One region of the Streptomyces sp. NPDC020597 genome, then DNA from elsewhere that is predicted to be linked to it. Evidence: riboswitches for the same ligand, from Rfam matches in the RefSeq annotation. Region 1 holds a riboswitch; the other holds the start of a gene.
The links. A riboswitch is a leader RNA that binds a small molecule or an ion and turns the genes downstream of it on or off. The one in region 1 is predicted to bind glycine.
Positions count from the first base shown of each region.

Region 2: linked by a shared signal. The riboswitch ahead of gcvP (aminomethyl-transferring glycine dehydrogenase) and the one ahead of gcvT (glycine cleavage system aminomethyltransferase GcvT) in region 1 are both predicted to bind glycine.

Region 1 covers NZ_JBIRUL010000011.1:41,151-48,150, reverse strand. The annotation lists gene ACH4ZA_RS20630 (enhanced serine sensitivity protein SseB C-terminal domain-containing protein) at 252-1,007, opposite strand; gene ACH4ZA_RS20625 (enhanced serine sensitivity protein SseB) at 1,157-1,951, opposite strand; gene ACH4ZA_RS20620 (AAA family ATPase) at 2,070-2,789, opposite strand; glycine riboswitch at 2,931-3,030, shown strand; gene gcvT (glycine cleavage system aminomethyltransferase GcvT) at 3,227-4,360, shown strand; gene gcvH (glycine cleavage system protein GcvH) at 4,469-4,846, shown strand; gene glyA (serine hydroxymethyltransferase) at 4,861-6,123, shown strand; gene ACH4ZA_RS20600 (L-serine ammonia-lyase) at 6,180-7,000, shown strand, end outside.
Region 2 covers NZ_JBIRUL010000031.1:9,476-16,475, reverse strand. The annotation lists gene ACH4ZA_RS33935 (extracellular solute-binding protein) at 1-1,041, opposite strand, end outside; gene ACH4ZA_RS33930 (molybdopterin-binding protein) at 1,497-1,892, shown strand; gene ACH4ZA_RS33925 (molybdopterin-binding protein) at 1,956-2,375, shown strand; gene gcvP (aminomethyl-transferring glycine dehydrogenase) at 2,427-5,312, opposite strand; glycine riboswitch at 5,495-5,590, opposite strand; gene ACH4ZA_RS33915 (PRC-barrel domain-containing protein) at 5,701-6,072, shown strand; partial or broken gene ACH4ZA_RS33910 (DNA polymerase IV) at 5,994-7,000, opposite strand, start outside.

The sequences.
Region 1 (7,000 bases):
CGCCCGTCAGGTGTGCCCGGCGTCACATCACGGAAGAACCGGAACACTTCAGGACGTCGGCGCGAGGCAGAGCGCGGGATCGGCGGCAGGCACGGCCACGCGCCACGAGCCGGTGCGGGTCTGACGGGCGATCAGCGACCGGCCGTCCCGTGACCGGGAGTGACCGTCAGGACCCCGGAGGCCCGCACATCGGACGCCCGGACGCCGCACACCGGACGTCGGGCATCAGGCGTCGGGCGTCGGGCGTCGGATCAGTACGGGCGCGGGCCCGGGAAGCCGTAGCCGCCGCCCGGCCCCTGGGCCGGAGCGGGGGCGTGCGCCTCGCGGTCGTAGAAGGGGCGGGCGTTGGCGCGCATCCACATCACGACGGGGTCGTAGTCGTCGGTCATCGCGACCGTGGAGACCGGCAGCCCGTCCGGCACCGCGCCGATGGACTGCTGCATCATCGCCCGCACGGCGTCCACGGCCGCCGGGGAGGAGTCGTACACGTCGAGCCCGATGGCCAGGTAGGGCGCGCCGAGCGCCGGCTGCACCCAGGCCCGGCGCAGCGTGCGGACCGCCTGGGCGCGGTGGGCGTTCTGCGCGAGCAGCGCGTAGAACTGCGGGATCTCGATGGCGGGCTCGGACAGCCGGAGCGGGCCGGCGGGCTGCCGCTCCAGGCCGGTGGCGATCCGGCGCAGATCCAGCCACGGAATGCCGACGCCGCCACCGGGGGCGTGCGGGTTCAGCCAGAGGCCGTAGTGGTCGGGGTAGAGGGTCCGGGCCACGTCCAGCCCGTCGACCACCTCGTACGAGCGGTTCCAGCCGCTCGCGCTGAGCTCCTGGGCGGACGTCACACAGGGCGCGTAGCCGTGCCCTTCGACCTCCATGTTTCCGTACTGCGCGTCCGGGGAGCCGGCCTGCCCGTGCCACAGCAGCATCCAGACCTGACCCGAGGAGGGGGTCGCGAGCGCGCGCAGGAGCGCCTCGTAGGCGTCGTAGCGCCCGGGCGTGACCTGGCGCAGCATGTGCTCGACCGAGCCGGTCGCGGCAGTGCCAGCGCTCACTTTTTATCGCCCCTTCGAGAAGTTGCCCCGCGTCGGAGTCCAGCTTAGGCGCTCCGTATGGTCGAGCAGTTGAGAGCGCGGGCCGGGCGGCCCGCTCCCCGGTCCTGTGGCTAGTGGAGCCTGGAGTAGAAGGGGCGGACGCGCTCCCGCATCCAGTCGCCCACCGGGTCCTGGGCGACGTCGAGGAGGACCAGGTTGACCGGCCAGGGCGCCGCCGCCGTCGTCAGGGCCCTGCCGAGGGCCTCCAGGGGGAGTGCGCGCAGGTCGCCCTCCCACTGGGAGAGCTCGACGCCCACGAACATCACCGGGTCCGCCGTCTCGATCGCGGCCAGGCAGCGGCGGGCGGTGCGGACCACGCCGGCGGCCTCGAACTCCGCGGAGGCCGCCGCCAGGAAGTCGATCGGGTCGTCCTGCCAGTCCGGCTCGTAGAGGCGGACCCGGCCGCCGCCGGCCGGACCGTCCAGCGGGGTGCGGCCGGCCCGGCACAGCTCGGCCACGGCGGCCGGCGGCAGCGGGACGCCGACCACGCCGTCGGGGTTGACGAGGATGCCCGCCTGCGGCGGCAGGCCCCGCGCGAACTCCACGGCCGGCGCGACGGTGAACGACATGTGCGAGCCGACGACCTGGCGGAACTGCTCCTCGGAGCTGAAGACCGGCACGTACACCTGGCCGTCGAGTTCCATCGTGGGCAGGTCGAGGGGGCCGCTGTGCGGGCCGCCGCCACCGGGGAGCGGCACCCAGACGAAGCTGCGGCCGAGCACCTCCACGATCCGGCCGCCGGCTCCCGGCACGCCGAGGGAGGCGGAGAGCACCTCCTCCAGCTCGTTGCCGGGCCATCCGCCGTGCGAATGGGGGTGCGCCTGCGCCGGGAAGTCCGCGGGGAAGTCCGCCGGGGGGAAGTCCATCTGCCTACCGCCTGCTAAGAACCGCTCACTCTGCTGCTGTGACTGAAAGGCTAGCGGGTGTCGGCGGCGCCGCCTCTGCCCGTGGGACGACCAGCCCGCGCCCGGGGACCGACGCGCCTCAGCCCGTGAAGCCGATCCGCCGCAGGACGTCGGCGGCGGGCCGGTCGAGCAGGACCGCCGAGCCGCACCCCTCGGGCAGCCGGCCCTTCTCCACCGAGCGCAGCAGACGGGCGGCGGCGCGACGGTGCCGCAGGAACGCGTACCGCGAGACGCCTCGGCCGCGCTCGCGCTGGCCCCGCAGGGCCGTGTCCGCGCCGACGTCGAGGACGAGCAGGTGCAGGGCGCCGCCGCGGCGGCGAGCCGCGCGGGCCAGCCAGTCGCGGACCCAGGCCTGGGCGCCGCAGTCGTGGACCACGACGCCCCCGCCGTCGCGCAGGGCCCGGCGCAGTCCGGCGTAGTGGGCGAGGCGGACCAGCGGCCGGTAGAGGGCGTAGGGCAGCAGGCGGGGCATCCGGGCGTCCCAGCGGTCGCGGGTGTCCTGGGAGTCGATGCGGACGCCGTCCACCGCGCGCATCATCAGGGTCGACTTGCCGCTGCCGGGCAGACCCGTGACGACCACCAGGTCGCGCGGGCCGAAGAGCAGGCCGTGCGGACTGCGTCCGGCCCGCTCGCGCAGGTCGCGGACGACGGGCACGGGCTGCCCGGAGCACGCCCTGCGTGTCCGGGCGCCGGGCTGCGCGGGCAGCGTGATCCCCGAGCCGGCCGCGAAGGCCGTGGTCCTCGCCGAGGTCGTCCTCTTCACCGTGATCGTCCTCCCCTGGGGCCGGGTATGACTCATCCCCATCGCACGTAAAGAGAAGGTAATGCGCGGTGCCTCGCGTTTTCGTGCGCGTAGCGACACAAGCCGGTTACAGATCCGGCCTGCCGCGACGGGGGCGGGCCGTGCGATGATGGCCGCGCCAACTGCATACCGGCCGTTTGAATCCGCGCGGGAGAGTCCTCAGCAGCAGTTCCGCTGGGGCGCCGAAGGAGCAAGTCCCTCCCTTGAATCTCTCAGGCCCCGTTACCGCGCGGGCGAGGCACATCTGAAAAGCGGGCCGCCGTCGCCGGCGGTCCCACCCACGGTGCAAGCCATGTCCCGCCCCCGTTCGCAGCGGTGGTCATGGCGAACCTCTCAGGTTCCGATGACAGATGGGGAGGAACGACCTCGCCGTCCCCCCGCCCGGCTCCGCCCGCGCGGGAGGGGCACACGTCGCCTTGGGAGACGAACGACCGATGAGCAGCACCGCACCCCGTCACACCGCGCTCGATGCCCTGCATCGCTCGCTCGGCGCGACGATGACCGACTTCGCCGGCTGGGACATGCCCCTGCGCTACGGCTCCGAACGCGACGAGCATCTCGCCGTCCGCACCCGGGCCGGACTCTTCGACCTCTCGCACATGGGCGAGATCACGGTGACCGGCCCGCAGGCGGCCGAGTTCCTGAACTTCGCCCTGGTGGGCGACATCGGCGGCGTCAAGGCCGGCCGGGCCCGCTACACGATGATCTGCCGGGCCGACGGCGGCATCCTCGACGACCTGATCGTGTACAGGCTCGAGCAGAGCGAGTCCGGCTCGTCGCACTACATGGTCGTCGCCAACGCCTCCAACGCCCAGGTCGTGCTGGACGCCCTGGTGGAGCGGTCCGAGGGCTTCGACGTCGAGGTCCGCGACGACCGCGACGCCTACGCGCTGATCGCCGTCCAGGGGCCAAAGTCCCCCGGCATCCTCGCGGCCGTCACCGACGCCGACCTCGACGGCCTGAAGTACTACGCGGGCCTGCCGGGCACCGTCGCCGGCGTCCCCGCGCTCATCGCGCGCACCGGTTACACCGGCGAGGACGGCTTCGAGCTGTTCGTGAAGCCGGAGCACGCCGTCGAGCTGTGGCAGGCGCTGACCAAGGCCGGCGAAGGCGCCGGGCTGGTCCCCTGCGGTCTGTCGTGCCGGGACACGCTGCGCCTGGAGGCGGGCATGCCGCTGTACGGGCACGAGCTGAGCACCTCCCTCACCCCCTTCGACGCGGGCCTCGGGCGCGTGGTGAAGTTCGGGAAGGAGGGCGACTTCGTCGGGCGCGAGGCGCTCGCCGAGGCGGCCGCGCTGGCCGAGCGGCAGCCGCCGCGCGTCCTGGTCGGTCTGGTCGCCGAGGGCCGCCGCGTCCCGCGCGCCGGGTACGCGGTCGTGGCGAACGGCGAGGTGATCGGCGAGGTCACCTCCGGGGCGCCGTCCCCGACGCTGGGCAGGCCGATCGCGATGGCCTACGTCGACGCCGCGCACGCCACCCCGGGCGCTGCGGGCGTGGGCGTGGACATCCGGGGCAGCCACGAGCCGTACGAGGTCGTGGCGCTGCCCTTCTACAAGCGCCAGAAGTAGACACTGGGCCCCGGGCGCGAGTGACACTGCGCACATTCGCGCTGCTCACCCGTGCCCTGGACCGTCCCCCTTCATCAGCACTCCCCCGCGTACAGGAGAATTCAGGCCATGAGCAACCCCCAGCAGCTGCGCTACAGCAAGGAGCACGAGTGGCTGTCGGTCGCCGAGGACGGCGTCTCGACGGTCGGCATCACGGAGCACGCGGCCAACGCGCTCGGCGACGTGGTCTTCGTCCAGCTCCCGGAGGCCGGCGCCACGGTGGCCGCGGGCGAGTCCTGCGGCGAACTGGAGTCGACCAAGTCGGTCAGCGAGCTGTACGCCCCGGTCTCCGGTGAGATCACCGAGGTCAACCAGGACGTCGTCGACGACCCGGCGCTGGTGAACTCCGCCCCCTTCGAGGGCGGGTGGCTGTTCAAGGTACGCATCACGGGCGAGCCGGACGATCTGCTCTCCGCTGACGAGTACACCGCCTACACCGCCGGCTGAGGAGTCGTAGTCGCATGTCCGTCCTGAACACGTCCCTGCACGAGCTCGATCCCGAGATCGCGGCCGCGGTCGACGCCGAGCTGCACCGCCAGCAGTCCACGCTCGAGATGATCGCCTCGGAGAACTTCGCGCCGCTCGCGGTCATGGAGGCCCAGGGCTCGGTCCTGACCAACAAGTACGCCGAGGGCTACCCCGGCCGCCGCTACTACGGCGGCTGCGAGCACGTCGACGTCGCCGAGCAGATCGCCATCGACCGGGTCGAGGAACTGTTCGGCGCCGAGTACGCCAACGTCCAGCCGCACTCCGGCGCCTCCGCCAACCAGGCCGCCCTGTTCGCCCTGGCCCAGCCCGGCGACACCATCCTCGGCCTGGACCTCGCCCACGGCGGCCACCTCACCCACGGCATGCGGCTCAACTTCTCCGGCAAGCAGTTCGACGTCGTCGCCTACCACGTCGACGGGGCCGGCCTGGTCGACATGGCCGAGGTCGAACGCCTCGCCAAGGAGCACCGCCCCAAGGTCGTCATCGCCGGCTGGTCCGCCTACCCCCGCCAGCTGGACTTCGCCGAGTTCCGCCGGATCGCCGACGAGGTCGGGGCGTACCTGTGGGTCGACATGGCGCACTTCGCGGGCCTCGTCGCGGCCGGGCTCCACCCGAACCCGGTCCCGTACGCCGACGTGGTCACCTCCACCACCCACAAGACCCTCGGCGGACCCCGCGGCGGCATCATCCTCGCGAAGAAGGAGTTCGCGAAGAAGCTGAACTCCTCCGTCTTCCCCGGCTTCCAGGGCGGCCCCCTGGAACACGTGATCGCGGCCAAGGCCGTCTCCTTCAAGGTCGCCGCGGGCGAGGACTTCAGGGAGCGCCAGCGCCGCACGGTCGAAGGCGCCAAGATCCTCGCCGATCGCCTCACCGCGCCCGACGCCCGCGAAGCCGGCGTGAACGTCCTGTCCGGCGGCACCGACGTCCACCTGATCCTGGTCGACCTGCGCGAGTCCGAACTGGACGGGCAGCAGGCGGAGGACCGCCTCCACGAGGTCGGCATCACCGTCAACCGCAACGCCGTCCCCGACGACCCGCGTCCGCCCATGGTCACCTCCGGCCTGCGCATCGGCACCCCCGCCCTGGCCACCCGCGGCTTCACCGCCGAGGACTTCGCCGAGGTCGCCGACGTCATCGCCCAGACCCTCAAGCCGTCCTACGACGTCGAGGCCCTCAAGGCCCGGGTCACCGCCCTCGCCCACAAGCACCCCCTGTACCCCGGCCTGACCAAGTAGTTCCCCGGTGGGGGCGCCCGACGACGTGCGCCCCCACCCTGTCCCGAGGAGTTCCCGTGGCCATCTCGGTCTTCGACCTGTTCTCGATCGGCATCGGCCCGTCCAGCTCCCACACGGTCGGCCCGATGCGGGCGGCGCGCATGTTCGCGCGGCGGCTGCACAACGAGTCCCTGCTGGACTCCGCCGCCTCCGTCCGCTGCGAGCTGTACGGTTCGCTCGGCGCGACCGGGCACGGCCACGGCACGCCCAAGGCCGTCCTGCTGGGTCTGGAGGGCTCCTCGCCGCGCACGGTGGACGTGGAGACCGCCGACGAGCGGGTGGAGCAGATCAGGAGCTCCGGGCGGCTGCGCCTGCTGGGCACGCACGAGATCCCGTTCTCCTTCGACGACGATCTCGTGCTCCACCGTCGCAAGGCCCTCCCGTACCACGCCAACGGCATGACGATATGGGCCCATGACGCGCAGGGCGCGGAACTGCTGTCGAAGACGTACTACTCGGTCGGCGGCGGGTTCGTCGTGGACGAGGAGGCGGTCGGCGCGGACCGCATCAAACTCGACGACGCGGTGCTGAAGTATCCCTTCCGCACGGGCGACGAACTGCTGCGCCTCACGAAGGAGACCGGCCTGTCGATCTCCGCGCTGATGCTGGAGAACGAGCGGGCGTGGCGCACGGAGGACGAGATCCGGGCGGGCCTGCTGGAGCTGTGGCGGGTGATGCAGGGGTGCGTCTCGCGGGGCATGTCCCGTGAGGGCATCCTGCCGGGCGGCCTGCGCGTCCGCCGCCGCGCCGCCATGACGGCACGTCAACTCCGGGCTGAGGGGGACGCGTTGGCCCACTCCATGGAGTGGATCACGCTGTACGCCATGGCCGTGAACGA
Region 2 (7,000 bases), on a different contig from region 1:
CGTGGCGGCGGAGGCGAAGAACTTCAGGAAGTCGACTGCGGCCTGCGGGGCGCCCTTGCGCAGGGCGTGCCCTCCGCCGCCGCCGAACACCTCGGTGATCACGCCCTTGCCGCCCTCGACCGCCGGGAACGGGAAGAACCCGAGGTTCGCGCCGAGTCCCTTGCCGGCGTCGGCCTCCACGACCGGCGCCCACTGGCCCATGAGTTCCATCGCCGCCTTGCCGTTGCCGACGGCCGCCGCCTGCCCGGTGGGGCTGGAGTAAGCGGCGCCGAGGAAGCCCTTCTGGAACGGCTGCAGATCCACGAGGTTCTGCAGGTGCTGTCCGGCCTGGACGAATCCGTCACCGGTGAAGTCCTTGTCGTCCCCGGCCTTCTGCAGGGCGTCGACGCCGGCGGTGCGCATCGCGAGGTAGGCCCAGTAGTACATGCCGGGCCACTTCTCCTTGCCGGCCAGGGCGAGCGGGGTGATTCCGGCGGCCTTGAGCTTGCGGACGGCGTCGAGGAAGCCGCTCCAGGTGGTGGGGGGCGCGCTGACGCCGGCCTGCTTGAAGAGCGCCTTGTTGTACCAGAAGCCGATCATGCCGATGTCGAACGGTATGCCGTAGGCCTTGTCGTCGATCAGATACGGCTCCCGGGCGACCGACAGCAGGCCCTCGCCCCAGCCCTTGGCCCGGTCGGTGAGGTCCTCGACGAGCCCGGCGTCGACCTGCTGCTTCAGGACACCCCCGCCCCAGGTGTGGAAGATGTCGGGGAGCTTCCCCGAGGCGGTCAGCGCCGTCATCTTCGACTTGTAGGCGTCGTTCTCCAACTGGACGATCTTGACCTTCACCTTGGGGTTCTGCGCCTCGAACCGCTTGGCCAGTGCGGCCCACACGTCCTTGGTCGGCTGAGTGGTGGAGATGTTCCACCACTCGATGGTGGTCGTCCCCGACGACGACCCCCCGTCCGAGTCGCCGCCGCAGGCGCTCAGTGCCGTCATGCCCAGACCGGCCGCGGCGGAGGCCGCCAGGAAGCCTCGGCGGGAGAGTGCCGGGTCGCCCATCATGCGCTCCTTGAGAGATCGAAAGTTTCGAACCAGATCCAGAAAGGTTCGCTGCTGCCGCACCCTAGAGACACCTTTCGACGGGTGGCAACCCCTTGAACACAGAGAATCCAGAGGCCTGTTCATGAAAGGCCACCCATGGAGGCCCCGGTAGACCTCAAGAGGCAGCGAAACATTCGGATCACACGGCGAACGTTACGGAGTGGAGATCGACGTGACAGAATGGCCGAGATGAGCCTTACCGGTGCCGAACGACAGCCGGGAAGGCGCGGCGGAAGCCGAACGGGGCCGGACCAGGGGCCCGCACCTCTCGGCCAGGAGACACCGCGGCACCACCGTGCCGATCGCCCCCATCGGCGTCCGCCACACCCCGGCGTCCGCCACACCCCGTCGACCGGCACTCGCCGCACCGGCCCCGCGTCCGCCGGACCGCCTCGCGGCCCTAGGGTGACCGCATGCAGAGCTACACGATCGGCCAGGCGGCACGACTGCTCGGCGTCAGCCCCGACACGGCGCGCCGCTGGGCGGACGCCGGCCGCGTGTCGACCCATCGCGACGAGACCGGACGACGCCTCGTGGACGGCAGGGCCCTCGCCGCCTTCTCCGTGGAACTCGCCCGATCGGGCGGCGCGGAGGACGACACCCCCCGCACCTCGGTCCGCAACGCCTTCCCCGGCATCGTCACCGCGATCAAGCTGGGTGACGTGGCCGCCCAGGTGGAGATCCAGGCCGGCCCGCACCGCCTGGTGTCCCTGCTGACCCGGGAGGCGGTCGAGGAACTCGGACTCGAGGTGGGCATGGAGGCGACGGCCCGCGTGAAGTCGACAAACGTACACATCGACCGGGTGTGACCGAAGGCGGCACAGAGCGGGCATACCCGCCAAAAGACCGCGAGGGCCGTACCGTTGACGCCCATGAGCTTGAGCATCCGCAACCAGCTTCCCGGCACCGTCACCGCCGTCCAACCCGGCCAGGTCATGGCCCTCGTGAAGATCCGCCTCGACGGGGGCCAGCACCTCACGGCGGCCATCACCCTGGAGGCATCGGAGCAACTCGCCCTCGCGCCCGGCGCCGCCGTCCACGCCCTGGTGAAGTCGACGGAGGTCTCCCTCTCCACCGGCCAGGTGGCCGGCCTCTCGATCCGCAACCGGCTGCCCGGCACCATCACCGGCCTCGTCCTCGGCTCGGTCATGGCCTCGGTGAAGATCACCGTGGACGGCGGCGAACTCACCGCGGCGATCACCAAGGAGGCGGCGATCGACCTCGGTCTGTTCGTGGGCTCCGACGTCATCGCGCTGATCAAGTCGACCGAGGTGTCCCTGGCGACGGCGTAGAACGACGAGGGGCCCCGTCCGTGACGGACGGGGCCCCTCACTCGCTCCGGATCAGTCCTCGTACGCGTCCAGCGGCGGGCACGAGCAGACCAGGTTGCGGTCGCCGAAGGCCTGGTCGACACGGCGCACCGGCGGCCAGTACTTGTCGGCGGCGGACACCCCGCCGGGGAAGACCGCCTCGTCACGCGAGTACGCGTGCTCCCAGTCGCCGCCGAGCGCGGCCGCGGTGTGCGGAGCGCCGACGAGCGGGTTGTCGTCGGCCGGCCACGCGCCCGCGCCGACCTTCTCGATTTCCGCGCGGATGGCGATCATCGCGTCGCAGAACCGGTCGAGCTCGATCAGGTCCTCGGACTCGGTCGGCTCGATCATCAGCGTCCCCGCCACCGGGAACGACATCGTCGGCGCGTGGAACCCGTAGTCGATGAGCCGCTTGGCGACGTCGTCCACGGTCACACCCGTCGTCCTGGTCAACGGGCGCAGGTCGATGATGCACTCGTGCGCGACCAGCCCGCCCGGACCGTTGTAGAGCACCGGGTAGTGCGGCTCCAGCCGCTTGGCGACGTAGTTGGCGCTCAGCACGGCCACCTGCGTGGCCCGCTTGAGGCCCTCACCGCCCATGAGCCGCACGTACGCCCAGGAGATCGGCAGGATCCCCGCGGAGCCCCACGGAGCCGCCGAGATCGGCCCCACGCCGGTCTCCGGCCCCGCGGCGGGCTGCAGCGGGTGGTTCGGCAGATACGGCGCCAGATGCGACCGCACGGCCACCGGCCCGACGCCCGGACCGCCGCCGCCGTGCGGGATGCAGAACGTCTTGTGCAGGTTCAGATGGGAGACGTCGCCGCCGAAGTGCCCCGGCTTGGCGAGCCCGACGAGCGCGTTGAGGTTCGCGCCGTCGACGTACACCTGACCGCCGGCCTCGTGCACCTGGGCGCAGATGTCGGCGACGTGCTCCTCGAACACGCCGTGCGTGGACGGGTAGGTGATCATCAGCACCGACAGCTCGTCCCGGTACTGCTCGATCTTCGCGCGCAGATCGTCGACGTCGATCTCGCCGTCCTCGGCGGTCTTCACGACGACGACCTTCATGCCGGCCATCACGGCGCTCGCCGCGTTCGTGCCGTGCGCGGAGGACGGGATCAGGCACACCGTGCGCTGCTCGTCGCCGTTGCCCCGGTGGTACCCGCGCACGGCGAGCAGCCCCGCCAGCTCGCCCTGCGACCCGGCGTTCGGCTGCAGGGACACCTTGTCGTACCCGGTGACCTCCGCGAGCCGCTCCTCCAGTTCCCGGATGAGCGTCAGGTAGCCCTGGGCCTGTTCGGCGGGGGCGAAGGGGTGCATCTGCCCGAACTCGGGCCAGGTGACCGGCTCCATCTCGGTGGTGGCGTTGAGCTTCATGGTGCACGAGCCCAGCGGGATCATGCCCCGGTCGAGCGCGTAGTCCCGGTCGGCCAGCCGGCGCAGGTAGCGCAGCATCGCGGTCTCGGAGCGGTGCAGCTGGAAGACGGGGTGGGTCAGGATGTCGTCGGTCCGCAGCAGCCCGGCGGGCAGGGCGTCCTCGACGGCCGCGTCGAGCGACGCGATGTCGCCGTCCACCCCGAAGGCCGCCCAGACCGCGGCGACCTGGGCGCGCCCGGTGGTCTCGTCACAGGAGAGCGCCACATGGTCGGCGTCGACGAGGTGCAGGTTGACCCCGTGGTCCCGCGCCGCGGCGACGACCTCGGCGGCCTTCGCGGGCACCCGCACGGTCAGCGTGTCGAAGTACGCCCGGTGCGTCACCTCGACGCCGCCGGCCTCGAGCCCAGCGGCGATGATCGCGGCGTACCGGTGCGTGCGCCGGGCGATCGCCCGCAGCCCGTCGGGACCGTGGTAGACCGCGTACATCCCGGCCATGACGGCCAGCAGCACCTGCGCGGTGCAGATGTTGCTCGTCGCCTTCTCGCGCCGGATGTGCTGCTCACGCGTCTGCAGCGCGAGCCGGTAGGCCTTGTTCCCGTCCGCGTCCACGGACACGCCCACCAGGCGGCCGGGCAGGCTCCGCGCGAACTTCTCGTGCACCGCCATGTAGCCGGCGTGCGGCCCGCCGAAGCCCATCGGCACGCCGAACCGCTGCGTGGTGCCGACCGCGATGTCCGCGCCCAGCTCGCCGGGCGACTTCAGCAGGGTCAGCGCGAGCAGGTCCGCGGCGACGGTGACGAGCGCGCCGAGCCCGTGCGCCTGGTCGATGAGCGCCTTGAGGTCCCGCACCGCGCCCGAGGCGCCGGGGTACTGGACGAGCACGCCGTTGATCTCGCGCTCCGCGATCTCCGCAGGAATACCGCCGCTCAGATCGGCGACGACGACCTCGACGCCGGTCGGCTCGGCACGCGTCTCGATCACGGCGATGGTCTGCGGCAGCGCGTCCGCGTCGATAAGGAAGAGACCCTTCCGGTTCTTCCCCACGCGCCGGGACAACGCCATCGCCTCGGCGGCCGCCGTGCCCTCGTCGAGCAGCGACGCACCCGAGGTCGGCAGACCCGTCAGGTCGGCGACCATCGTCTGGAAGTTCAGCAGGGCCTCGAGCCGCCCCTGGGAGATCTCCGGCTGGTACGGCGTGTACGCGGTGTACCAGGCCGGGTTCTCCATGACGTTGCGCAGGATGACCGGCGGCGTGAAGGTGCCGTAGTAGCCGAGGCCGATCATCGGGTCGAGCACCTGGTTGCGGTCGGCCAGGGAGCGCAGCTCGGCCAGCACCTCGGCCTCGGTGCGCGCGCCCGGCAGGTCCAGCGCGTCGGCGTTCTTGATCACGTCGGGGACCGCGGCGGCGGTGAGCTCGTCGAGCGAGCCGTAGCCGACGTGCGCGAGCATCTTGGCCCGCGCCTCGTGGTCGGGCCCGATGTGGCGCTGCTCGAAGGGGATTCCCTGCTCGAGCTCGGAGAGCGGAATGCGATGGGCGGTCATTACGGAGGCCTCCTGGTCTGACACGACCTTCGAGGGTCACCACGGCGGGTACCCGGACGGCCTCCCCCTCTGTCATCTCAACCTGAGAGCTTCACCGGTCGCCCGCGGACGACCGGCTTTCACCGTCGGTGAGAGCGGACACCGTCGACGCCGTCGGCACCCGCCCTGCTTTCCAGAGTGACCTCGTCCATGCGGTACGTGAGCCTGAGAGATTCCGGGGAGGATTTGCTCCTTCGGCGCCTCCGGTGGTCTCCGGAGGACTCTCCCGCACGGGGTCAGCAGCCGTTGCCAGACTACCAGCGAGGTCAACGGGCCTCTCGAGTGGCCGCTCGCCTCAATGTGCTCTTTCGTAGTCCTTACGGACGAGCTGCGACCAAGAGGAGGGCCCGTGCAGACCGACATCGATCCGCGCAACCTGATCGGCCGCAAGGCGTTCGACCGCAACGGGGCGAAGATAGGCACCGTCGACGAGGTCTACCTCGACGACGCGACCGGCGTGCCGGAGTGGGCCGCCATCCGCACGGGCCTGTTCTCCCGTGACGCCTTCGTCCCCCTGGAGCCCAGCGAACTGGTCGAGGGGACCCTGCACATCCCGTTCGACCGGGCGCTGATCAAGGACGCCCCGGACTTCGGCGTGGGCCGCCACCTCTCCCCGGAGCAGGAACTCCAGCTCTACCACCACTACGGTCTGGACGTGGCGGCCCCTCCCCCGCTGCCGGACCACGACTTCGGCCGGCTGGCGGGCACGGACGACAGCTGACCCCGGCAGCCCCGCAGCCCCTGTCCCCCGAACGGCCCCACAGCCCCCCGACCTCACTCCGTGCGACTCTCGGGCGCCAGCGACCGTGCCCGCGCACCGCCCGCCGGCCCCTCGCCCTCCTCCGGCCCTCGCCGCACCAGCGGCAGCGGGTCCGCCGGCGCCAACCGCGGATCGTCGGTGCGAAACGTGCGCACCCGGCCCGGCGGCGAATCCGGCGTCTCGAACCGCACGGTGACCCGGCCCAGCCCACTGCCCTGCACCCACCCGGGCCCGAGCTCGGCGTGCCGCACATCGTGCCCCGGACGCCACTGACGCTCCGCCGGCGCCGGGTCCGACGCCGGAGCCGGTGCAAGGGTCGACGCCGGCTCCTCGGCGGCGGGCTCCGCCCTCGGCGCCTGCGCGGACTCGCCCGCCTGCGCCCCCGCGGCCTGTGCGAACAGGTCCTCCTGCGTGAAGTCCGCCAGACCGCTGACGCCCACGCCCAGCAGCCGCACCCCGCCCGTGGTGTCCACGGACTCCAGCAACCGTGCCGCCGCCTCCCCGATCACCGCCGGATCGTCCGTGGGCCCGCGCAGGGTCTCGGACCGGGTGAGCGTCGAGAAGTCATACCGCCGCACCTTCAGCACGATCGTCCGACCCGACAGTCCGGCCTCCCGGAGCCTGCGCACACACCGGTCCGCGAGCCGCTGCACCTCCAGCCCCACCCGGACCCGGTCGTGAATGTCGACGTCGTACGTGTCCTCGACCGACACCGACTTGGTCTCCCGCTCGGCCACCACGGGCCGGTCGTCACGCGCCAGCGCCATGGCGTGGAGCGCATGACCGTGCGCCTTCCCCAGCAGCCGCACCAGTTCGTCCTCACCGGCCTCCGCGATCTCGTCGACCGTGGTGATCCCGGCCCGCCGCAGATGGTCCCCCGTGGCAGGAC